2 regions of the Arthrobacter sp. OAP107 genome follow, and region 2 is predicted to be linked to the other one. Evidence: predicted binding sites of a transcription regulator. Region 2 holds the regulator's gene; the other holds the start of a gene.
What was found. The regulator Rex, encoded in region 2, represses fermentation and respiration genes when NADH is low (regulators of the CRP and FNR family bind a similar motif). The targets are predictions, from matches to a motif close to CTTGTGAANNNNTTCACAAG.
Positions count from the first base shown of each region.

Region 1: the regulator Rex is predicted to act here: its motif matches at 3,133-3,152, upstream of ABIE00_RS09080 (glyceraldehyde-3-phosphate dehydrogenase).

Region 1 is NZ_JBEPOK010000001.1:1,935,861-1,940,658, reverse strand. Features, by position in the region: gene def (peptide deformylase) at 1-117, shown strand, start outside; gene ABIE00_RS09090 (HNH endonuclease family protein) at 155-952, opposite strand; gene ABIE00_RS09085 (hypothetical protein) at 1,092-1,301, opposite strand; gene ABIE00_RS09080 (glyceraldehyde-3-phosphate dehydrogenase) at 1,418-2,911, opposite strand; RNA gene rnpB (RNase P RNA component class A) at 3,213-3,604, opposite strand; gene ABIE00_RS09070 (alpha/beta hydrolase) at 3,674-4,666, shown strand; gene ABIE00_RS09065 (YaaA family protein) at 4,728-4,798, shown strand, end outside.
Region 2 is NZ_JBEPOK010000001.1:706,702-711,499, forward strand. Features, by position in the region: gene ABIE00_RS03210 (MFS transporter) at 1-69, shown strand, start outside; gene ABIE00_RS03215 (3-deoxy-7-phosphoheptulonate synthase) at 405-1,541, shown strand; gene ABIE00_RS03220 (helix-turn-helix domain-containing protein) at 1,638-1,850, shown strand; gene ABIE00_RS03225 (30S ribosomal protein bS22) at 2,071-2,169, shown strand; gene ABIE00_RS03230 (HAD family hydrolase) at 2,263-3,081, opposite strand; partial or broken gene ABIE00_RS03235 (glutaredoxin family protein) at 3,165-3,423, shown strand; gene ABIE00_RS03240 (redox-sensing transcriptional repressor Rex) at 3,510-4,205, shown strand; gene ABIE00_RS03245 (MFS transporter) at 4,255-4,798, opposite strand, start outside.

The DNA of each region.
Region 1 (4,798 bases), 1.2 Mb from region 2:
AACCGTCTCATCGACAGGTATGCCCGCAAGGCGATGAAGCAGGCCAAGAAGAGCGGCTGGGGCGTCCCGGGCCTGACCTGGATGCCGGGCGTTGACCCGGACCCGTTCGGCCACTGACACCGGCGCGGCTTCTGCCGCGCCAGCCGCCGCTGCCCTACCGGGGCACCACCGTCTGCTGCTCCGGGCATGACTCCAGCACGCGGGCCATGGCGTCCTTCTCCGGCTGGGTGACCCAGAGGCCGTACGCTGCCTTCACCGAAACCTGCCGCGCCACATAGTGGCACCGGAGCGCCTTGTTCTTCGGCAGCCAGGCGGCGGCGTCCGACGCGCTTTTCCCCTGGTTGGCGTCACCGTCCGCGGCAATGAGGTTGAGCGGATCGTTGGCAAGGTTCTGCCGGGCTTGCGCAGTCAACTGCTGGGCACCCTTCTGCCAGGCATCACCCAGCGCGACGACGTGGTCGATCTGCACGTCCTTGCTGGACTCTGCTCCGCGGACAAACCTCACCACCAGACCCACGTACGGCTCATGCATGGTGCCGGCGGCAACCTTGCACTTTGATCCCTTGGTGAAAGCAACGTCGTGAAGGTCCCGGCGCAGGATGTCGTTGCGCGTGTCGCAGCCGTTGTGGTCGGCGTCCTGCCAGGCCTGGCCGAACGCCGACCGGTCGTAGTCGCCGCCGGATGCCCTGCCCTTCACAGGCAGGGCTTCCAGTGCGGCGGCCGCGCCGCCCAGCGGGACCGGGTACGGAGGCGTCACCGGCTTCATCCAGGCGGCATCGAACACCGGCGCCTCGCTGGGTCCGGACACCGCAGGCTCGGCGGCGAGGAACTGGCCCGCCGTAAAAAACCACACGGTGCCCGTCACCACCGATACCGCAGCCACACCGAGCACCCCCCCGGCCTGCCGGGAGCGCCGGCGGGCATTCCGGTAGCCGGCCCAGTTGACGCTCATGCAGGCACTCCCGTGCGCCGGGCGTCCCGGGAGTCTCGGGCAGGATATGGGTACACATCCAGAAGCTTAGGTGTAACAACCCGGCGGGATGCGGGTATCCACAGTGTGGAGGACAGGTGCCCTGTGGAGGGCGGGTGGCTTACTGCTCCCGCATAACCCGATGGAGATCCGTGTTGGCGAGGTCAAGCAGCCGCTCCAGCTGGCCTACCCTCTCGTCGCCGATGTCCCCTGCCGCATGCGCGGCGCGCGCCTGGTCCAGAAGCCTCTGGGCTTCTTTCTGGTTCGCCTTTGCAACGTCGAGGGCATGTTCCAGGGTTGTCTCATGCTGAAGTGTCGGGTTCTGTTCCATGACACAAGTTTGTGCCCGTTTCCCGGCTGATTCCAGAGAATTGCCCGCGAACTTCCCGGGAACGGGTCAGCCCCGCCGGCACAGGTGTGCCGGCGGGGCTGACGGAACGCTGCGGTTTAGGCCGGGGCTGCCACGGCCAGGACCGGGGCGGCGTCCTTTTCGGAGTCCTTGGCAGGGAAGGCAGGCGGGTTGACCCCTGCCATTTCCTCCATGACGCGGACCACCTGGCAGCTGTAGCCGAACTCGTTGTCGTACCAGACGTAAACAACCAGGTTCTTGTCGTTGGAGATGGTGGCGAGGCCGTCAACGATGCCGGCACGGCGGGAGCCGACGAAGTCGGTGGAAACAACCTCGGGCGAGTCGATGTAGTCGATCTGCTTGCGCAGCTCCGAGTGCAGCGACATCTCGCGCAGGTAGTCGTTGACCTCGTCCTTGGTGGTTCCCTTTTCCAGGTTGAGGTTCAGGACGGCCAGGGACACGTCCGGGGTGGGGACCCGGATGGAACTGCCGGAGAGCTTGCCCTGCAGTTCGGGCAGTGCCTTGGCGACGGCCTTGGCGGCGCCGGTTTCGGTGATCACCATGTTCAGCGCGGCGGAACGTCCGCGCCGGTCGCCCTTGTGGAAGTTGTCGATCAGGTTCTGGTCGTTCGTGAACGAGTGCACGGTCTCCACGTGGCCGTGGATGACGCCGTACTTGTCGTTGAGGGCCTTCAGGACCGGGGTGATGGCGTTGGTGGTGCAGGAAGCCGCCGTCACGATCCGGTCCGAATCAGTGATGTCGCCATGGTTGATGCCGTGGACGATGTTCTTCAGCTCGCCCTTGCCCGGTGCGGTCAGCAGGACCTTGGCCACGCCCTTGCTCAGCAGGTGCTGGCCGAGGCCTTCGGCATCGCGCCAGCGGCCGGTGTTGTCCACCACGAGGGCGTTGTTGATCCCGTAGGCGGTGTAGTCGATGGTGGCGGGGTTGTCCGAGTAGATGACCTGGATCTGGACGCCGTTGGCCGTGATGGTGTTGGCTTCGGTGTCAACGCGGATGGTTCCCTCGAAGGAGCCGTGCACGGAGTCGCGGCGCAGCAGGCTGGCACGCTTGGCCAGGTCATTGTCGGAACCGCGCCGGACCACGATGGCGCGCAGGCGCAGGCCGTGGCCGCCGCCGGCCTTTTCGATGAGGAGGCGGGCCAGGAGCCGGCCGATCCGGCCGAAGCCGTAAAGCACGACGTCGGTGCTGGTGCGGTCGTCAGCGCCGCGCTTGCCCACGATCTCGGCCAGCTCTGCACGGAGGAATTCCTCCAAAGCCATGCCCGCGCCGTCGGACTTGAACTTCTGGTTCAGGCGGGCGATGTCGATGGCAGCGGCACCCAGGTCCAGCTGTGCCAGCATGTTCAGCAGCGGAGCTGTCTCCTCCAGGAGCAGTTCGTCCTTGCTGATCCGGCGCGCGAAACGGTGGGCCTTCAGGATGTTCATGGTGGACTTGTTGATCAGGCTGCGACCGTGGATGGAGGTAACCACGTTGTTTTCACGGTACAGCCGGCCGATAACCGGGATCATGGCCTCGGCAAGTGCCTCCCGGCCCATCCACGTATCAAGACAAGAATCTGACGTCTGGCTCACAGAACTACCTTCCTTGGTTCAACCGGCCTACGTCCTCGTAAACCGGATGGCGGCCACTGGAAGTTATCCAGGGCAAGCTGGCACCGGCAGGGTTTCGGTCCACCCCGGATGCCGTTGACCGTGCAAAGAAAAACCGCCGGCTGCGAACGCAGATCCGGCGGTAGAACCTCTACGTTCACCATCCATTCTAGGGCGGCGCGGGGACCGGAAAGTGCCGGGAGCCCGTGAAATCACTCACACCGCGTACAGGGCGTGAGGTTGATCCTCCCATCCCGATCCTGGCGGCCGTGTCCTGCTTGAGTGGATGGGTTGACCGATACGCCGGGTTCTGTGCTCCCGCACCGTTGCCGGTGCGGGAGTAGCGGCCATCCATCTACGAGCGCCGTTGCCGACGCCCTCCAGCGGCCTACCCGGACACTCGGGCGGGCAGCCCTCAAACGTGTCCTGTCTGGCCTTGCTCCGGGTGGGGTTTACCTAGCCTTCCCGGTCACCCGGGAAGCTGGTGGTCTCTTACACCACCGTTTCACCCTTACCTGCTTCGTGCCGCTTTCAAATCGGCGCGACGCAGGCGGTCTGTTTTCTGTGGCACTGGCCTGCGGGTTACCCCGAGTGGGCGTTACCCACCACCCTGCCCTGCGGAGCCCGGACGTTCCTCGAGCCACTTGCGTGGCGCGCGGCCGCCTGGTCAACCCATCCGCAGTCCAGTTTACGGGCTTTCCGGCGGCCCCGGACACGCACCGGTTCCGGGGTTAGGATCGGGAAATGGACCAGTCGTCCTTTCCGCGGCCGTCCTTTCCACGGCGGCGCATGCTGCAGCTGGCAGCCGCTGCCGGTCTGAGTGCGGCCGCGACGTCAGCCTGCACCGGCACGCCGTCACCGATTCCCGGCCCGACGACGGCCAACACCGCCACCGCCGGCCCGGTGCCCGATTCCGGCGGACCGACGACTTCGGCAGAGGCAACGACGGCGGCCCCGCCGGCTCCGCCAGCATCCGTGCCGCCTTCCACGGTGCCGGCTTCCGCCGTGCCGATTCCCGCGGTGTCGACCCGGACAGGCGGCTTTGTGTCCCGCTTCCGCCCGGCAGTCATCACCCGCTGGTCCCTGGCCGTGCCGCTTGCGGAGGAGGCCAACCAGCTGCTGCCGGTGGCGGTCTTCCTGCACGGGCTCGGCGGCAGCCACGAGGTTCTGTTGCTCGACCTCGCGGCGGACCGTGCACTGCAGCGCCACCTGGACGACGGCGGGCTGCCCTTTGCGGTGGCCGCCGTGGACGGCGGCGACTCCTGGTGGCACGCCCGCGCCGACGGCAGCGATACGCAGTCCATGCTGGTGCAGGAGTTCCTGCCGTTCCTGGGCGAACAGGGGCTGGATCTCGGAAAGGTCGGCATCTTCGGCACGTCGATGGGAGGGTTCGGCGCCCTCCTCCTGGCGTCGCGGGGCAGGGTGTCCGGGCTTCGCGGGGTGGCTGCCATGAGCCCGGCCGTCTGGTCCAGCTATGAGGAGGGGATACAGGGCGCCTTCGACGGCCCGGCTGACTTCGCAGCGAACAACGTTTTTGCGCTCCGGCCGAGGCTTGCAGCGATTCCGAAGCGGATCGATTGCGGCAGTGAGGATGATCTGGCCGCCACAGTTCGCCGGTACCGTTCGGGACTTCCCGGCCGTGTGGAGGGCGGCTTCCAACCCGGCGGCCACGACGCCTTGTACTGGAGGTCCATCCTGCCGGACGTGCTGGACTTCCTGGGCCGTTCGCTGGGCTGACCTTACCCACCCGGCAGATGCGGACCCCAGCTGACCCGCACCCTGCCGGTAAGATCGTACGGTGCTGATTCTGCTCCCCCCATCCGAAGGCAAGACTCCGGCCGTCCGCGGCGAGGCCATGGACTGGGCTTC
Region 2 (4,798 bases):
CTGGAACAGATTGAGCAGGAACGCTACGGCGGGCCGGCCAAGCAGCCGGTGGAGCAGCCCATAGCCTAGGCCGCCCCGACCAGCGCGAACGTACACTTGTGGCCCTTGGGAAACGCTTTCCGGGGGCCACAACTGTACGTTCGCGCTTCCGCGGGGCTGCGGTGCCGCGCGGGCCGACTGTGACGCTGCCGATTTGGCGATCCGCCGGCGCGGGTTTATGGTCGTTCCCATGACTAACCGTTGGTATGCGTATTTTTCGTTGGCTCTGGAGGGGCCCGCGTCTAACTGACACGCATCCAACTTTCCTTCAGAGCCAACAGGGCAGAGATCATTCTCTGCCCTTCGCCATTTCCACGGCGGGTTCTGATCAGGGGCCCGCTCCCACCCGGAACAGGACCCCGAACATGAGCGCAACAGCCACCGAAACCCAGCAGCCGGCGTCGAAACGCCAGTCCACGTCGGACCTGCGGGTCAGCGAGATCACCGCCCTTCCCACGCCGCAGGAGATGATGGCGGAACTGCCGCTGGACGCCAAGGCGGCCGACGTCGTCGAACGCGGCCGGGACGAAGTCCGGGCCATCATGGACGGCGTGGACGACCGCCTGCTGGTGATCGTGGGACCGTGCTCCATCCATGACCCCAAGGCAGGCCTGGAGTACGCCCGCCGGCTGGTCAGCCAGGCCGAGAAGCACAAGGAAGACCTGCTCATCGTGCTGCGGGCCTACTTCGAAAAGCCGCGGACCACCGTGGGCTGGAAGGGCCTCATCAACGATCCGCACCTGGACGGCAGCCACGACATCGCCGGCGGCCTGCGTGCGGCCCGTAGCTTCCTGCAGCAGGTCACCGCCCTGGGGCTCCCCACCGCCACGGAATTCCTTGAGCCCATCAGTCCGCAGTACATGGCGGACCTCATTTCCTGGGGAGCCATTGGGGCGCGGACCACCGAAAGCCAGATTCACCGCCAGCTTGCCTCCGGCCTCTCCATGCCCATCGGCTTCAAGAACGGGACCGACGGCGACCTCCAGGTGGCGGTCGACGCCTGCGGCGCCGCGGCAGCAGCCCAGGCTTTCCTCGGGATCGACAGCGACGGCCGGGCCGCGCTGGTGTCCACTGCAGGCAACCCCGACACCCACGTAATCCTGCGCGGCGGCCGCAAGGGCCCCAACTACTCCGCCGCCGACGTCGAGGCGGCCTCCGCCAAGCTCGCCGCCAAGAACCTCAACCCGCGTCTGATCGTGGACGCCAGCCACGCCAACAGCGGCAAGAGCCACCACCGCCAGGCCGAGGTGGCGCTGGAAATCGGCGCCCAGCTCGAGGACGCGGGAACGGCCGCCGGAGCGATCGCCGGCGTCATGCTGGAGAGCTTCCTGGTGGGCGGCGCGCAGAACCTCGACGTGGCCGAACACGCCGCCGGCCGCTCCGAGCTGGTCTACGGACAGAGCGTCACAGATGCCTGCATGGAGTGGGATGTGACGGCGTCGGTCCTCGAGCAGTTGGCCGCATCCTCCCGGAAGCGGCGGGCTTTCACAATGGCCACGTGAGCATCTAGAGTAACTAGAACACGGTTGTTCGATGGCTCAGCATCGGCGCACCGCAGAAAGACCGGCGTCGTTGCTGAGAGCAAAGGAATATGGGTAATGTCCGCAGAGTCGAACTTCTCGAACGCCAAGTTCTTGACCGTGGCCGAGGTGGCTGAGGTAATGCGTGTCTCCAAAATGACCGTATACCGCCTTGTCCATTCGGGGGAGATGCCCGCCGTCAGGTTCGGCCGCTCCTACCGCGTCCCGGAGACCGCCGTCGAACAGTACCTCAAGGGTGCTGTCGTTGACGGTCATACGGGCACCGCATAACGGGACAACATTGACCGCACCGATCCCGTGGTTGCTGCAGCCGCCTTGGGGGCCGTTGCACGCCACGGGGCTGTGCTGGTCAGGGGACGCCCCGGATAAGCGGTACCCTGTTAAGGAACGTTTTACGTCATTGTAAGAATCTGTCAGTTGTCAGTCTGTTGCTCAGTCCACGGACCTTCTCCATCAGACAGGTACTGCATCTAGTTTGTAAGGAACTTTCGTGGGTTCAGTTATTAAGAAGCGTCGCAAGCGTATGGCCAAGAAGAAGCACCGCAAGTTGCTTCGTAAGACCCGCCACCAGCGCCGCAATAAGAAGTAGAGTCCGCTCTACGCTTCAATGCCCGTTCCCTTTCGAGGGTGCGGGCATTTTTGCGTCCTCGACAGGAAAACCGCCCGCGGGGAAAGCAGCGCGTCAGGCGCGGGGGCCGCGGAAACGGGTGTAGCCCCGCCAGAGGCCGTAGACTGCGCCGCCCGCCGTGGCTGCCTTGAGGCCCAGAGTGGCGGCCCGCCGTCCTGAGCGGAAGTCGTAGACCGGCCAGTTGTGTTCGCGGGCGTGCTTGCGCAGGCGGGCGTCCGGGTTGATCGCCACCGGGTGGCCCACCATCGTCAGCAGGGGGATGTCGTTGTAGGAGTCGCTGTACGCCCAGCAGCGCTTCAGGTCCAGCCCGTGCTGGTCCGCGATGCCCTGGACCGCCACGGCCTTGGCGGCGCCGTGCAGGATGTCCCCGACGAGCCTGCCGGTGTAGAAACCGTCCCTGGTCTCGCCCACCGTGCCGAGGGCGCCGGTGAGCCCCAGCCGCGTGGAAATCACCGTGGCCACCTCGATCGGCGTCGCCGTGACGAGCCAGACCTTCCGGCCCACGCGCAGGTGCTGCTCGGCCAGGGCTTTCGCGCCGGGCCAGATCCGCGAGGCGATCATCTCGTCGTAGACCTCTTCGCCCAGCGCCTTGATGTCCTCCTCCGTGATGCCGGCCGCGAGCCTCAGCGCCGAATCCCGGACGGCGTGGACGTCGTTGAGGTTCTCGCCCCGGAGCACGAACTTGAGCTGCTTCCACGCCATGCCCGCCGCCTGCCCAATCGTGAAGGCTCCGCGCTGGTGCATTTTCCTGGCCACATGGAACAGGCTCGCGCCGCGCATGAGAGTGTTGTCGACGTCGAAGAAGGCTGCCTCGCCGTGTTGCTGTTTTGCAACCGGACGGTGGGCCACAGCGACGTACTTCTCCTCGGGCATGCCACTGAGTCTAGTCAATGCAGTACGCCTCACCTGACGGCCGCCGCGTCGCCCGGCGCCGGGAACGGCGATACGGTTGAAGCATGGCAAACCCCGACGTCGTTCTCCTCACCAAAGCTGACTGTCACCTCTGCGCCGCGGCGCGCGACGCCGTCGCGCGGGTTACTGCCGGGCTGGGACTTTCGTGGTCGGAGCGGCAGCTGGACGCCGACGACGAGCTGCTGCGACCGCTATGCCGAGGAGATCCCGGTCGTGCTGGTGGACGGCATCCAGCGCGACTTCTGGAAGATCGACGAGGCACGCCTGGAGCGCGTGCTTCGCCGTGCCATCGCGGGGGCCTAGGCGATTTCGAACAACGGCATTGGCTTTGTTGGCATAACTGATGGGGATCTAGAGTGGACTCACACCGCGACACAACGGAGCAGATAGTGACTTCGCTCGATTCACCACCCCAGGCCCTGCCCGGACCCACCGGGGCTGCCGGCAAGCAGATCCCGCCCGCGGCCGTGGCCCGGCTGACGATCTACCTGCGCGCCCTGAACTCCCTGCTGGCCGAAGGCACCGAGCGGGTCTCCTCCGAATCACTGGCTGAACTTTCCGGGGTCAGCTCCTCAACCCTCCGCAAGGACCTGTCCCACGTGGGCTCGTATGGCACGCGCGGGGTGGGCTACGAGGTGCAGTACCTGAGCCGCCACATCGCCGCCGCGCTGGGGCTGACGCACGACTGGAAAGTCGCAATTGTCGGCGCCGGCAACCTGGGCAAGGCGCTGGCCCGCTACGGGGGCTTCGAATCCAGGGGCTTTGACGTGGTGGCCATCTTCGACGCCGACCAGATGGTGGTGGGCAACGAGGTGGGGTGGCTGCGGGTCAGCGACGTTGCGGACCTGGAGACGGTCCTGGAGCGGACCGGCACCAACATGGTGGTTCTGGCGCTGCCGGCCGCCGTGGCCCAAAGCGTCTGTGACCGGGTGGTGAGCGCCGGAGTGCGCAGCATCCTCAGTTTTGCTCCGGTGATGCTCCAGGTGCCCGACGGCGTCACGCTGAGGAAGGTGGACATGGCCACCGAGCTGCAGATCCTCGCGTACCACGCGCAACGGGCGCAGACCCCCGGTCAGCCGGAATAACTCCGGCGTTTCCGGGAATCCACGCCCGCTGGCGGTTTAGGACTTCCTGCTAGCGGCCGTACGGGCCCGGCTGCGAGTACGGGTTGGCGAACGGCTGCGGCTTCTGGAAGTACTGCGCCGATCCCGGCAGGTACAGCATCACGATCGCGGCGATGCCGAGCAGGCCCACCAGGGTGTTCAGGCCCAGCGGGAAGAGGCTGAACACGGAAAGCGCTGCGAAGACGGTGCCCAGGATGCGGGCCCAGTTCTTGCCCTTCCGGACGTTGAAGGCCACCAGCGCGTAGAGGCCGGCGCCGATCAGCGCAAAGACCACCATGGTTCCGATGATGAAGCCCTTCACGTCCTCGAACGCGATGTTCTGGCCGCTGCCGCGCAGCTGCTCCTCGAACGTGCTCCGCATGGCCGGGTCGTCGAGCGTGGGAATGGCGATCAGGACGGCCAGGATGGACAGGACGCCTGCGGCGATGATCATCCAGAAGGAATAGTTCACGAGCTTCGGAACGCCGCCGCCCGTTGTTGCCTGGACCTGTTCGGACGGGTACTGCCCGTAGGGCGATTGGCCATACGGGCTCTGGCCGTAGGGCGGATGGCCG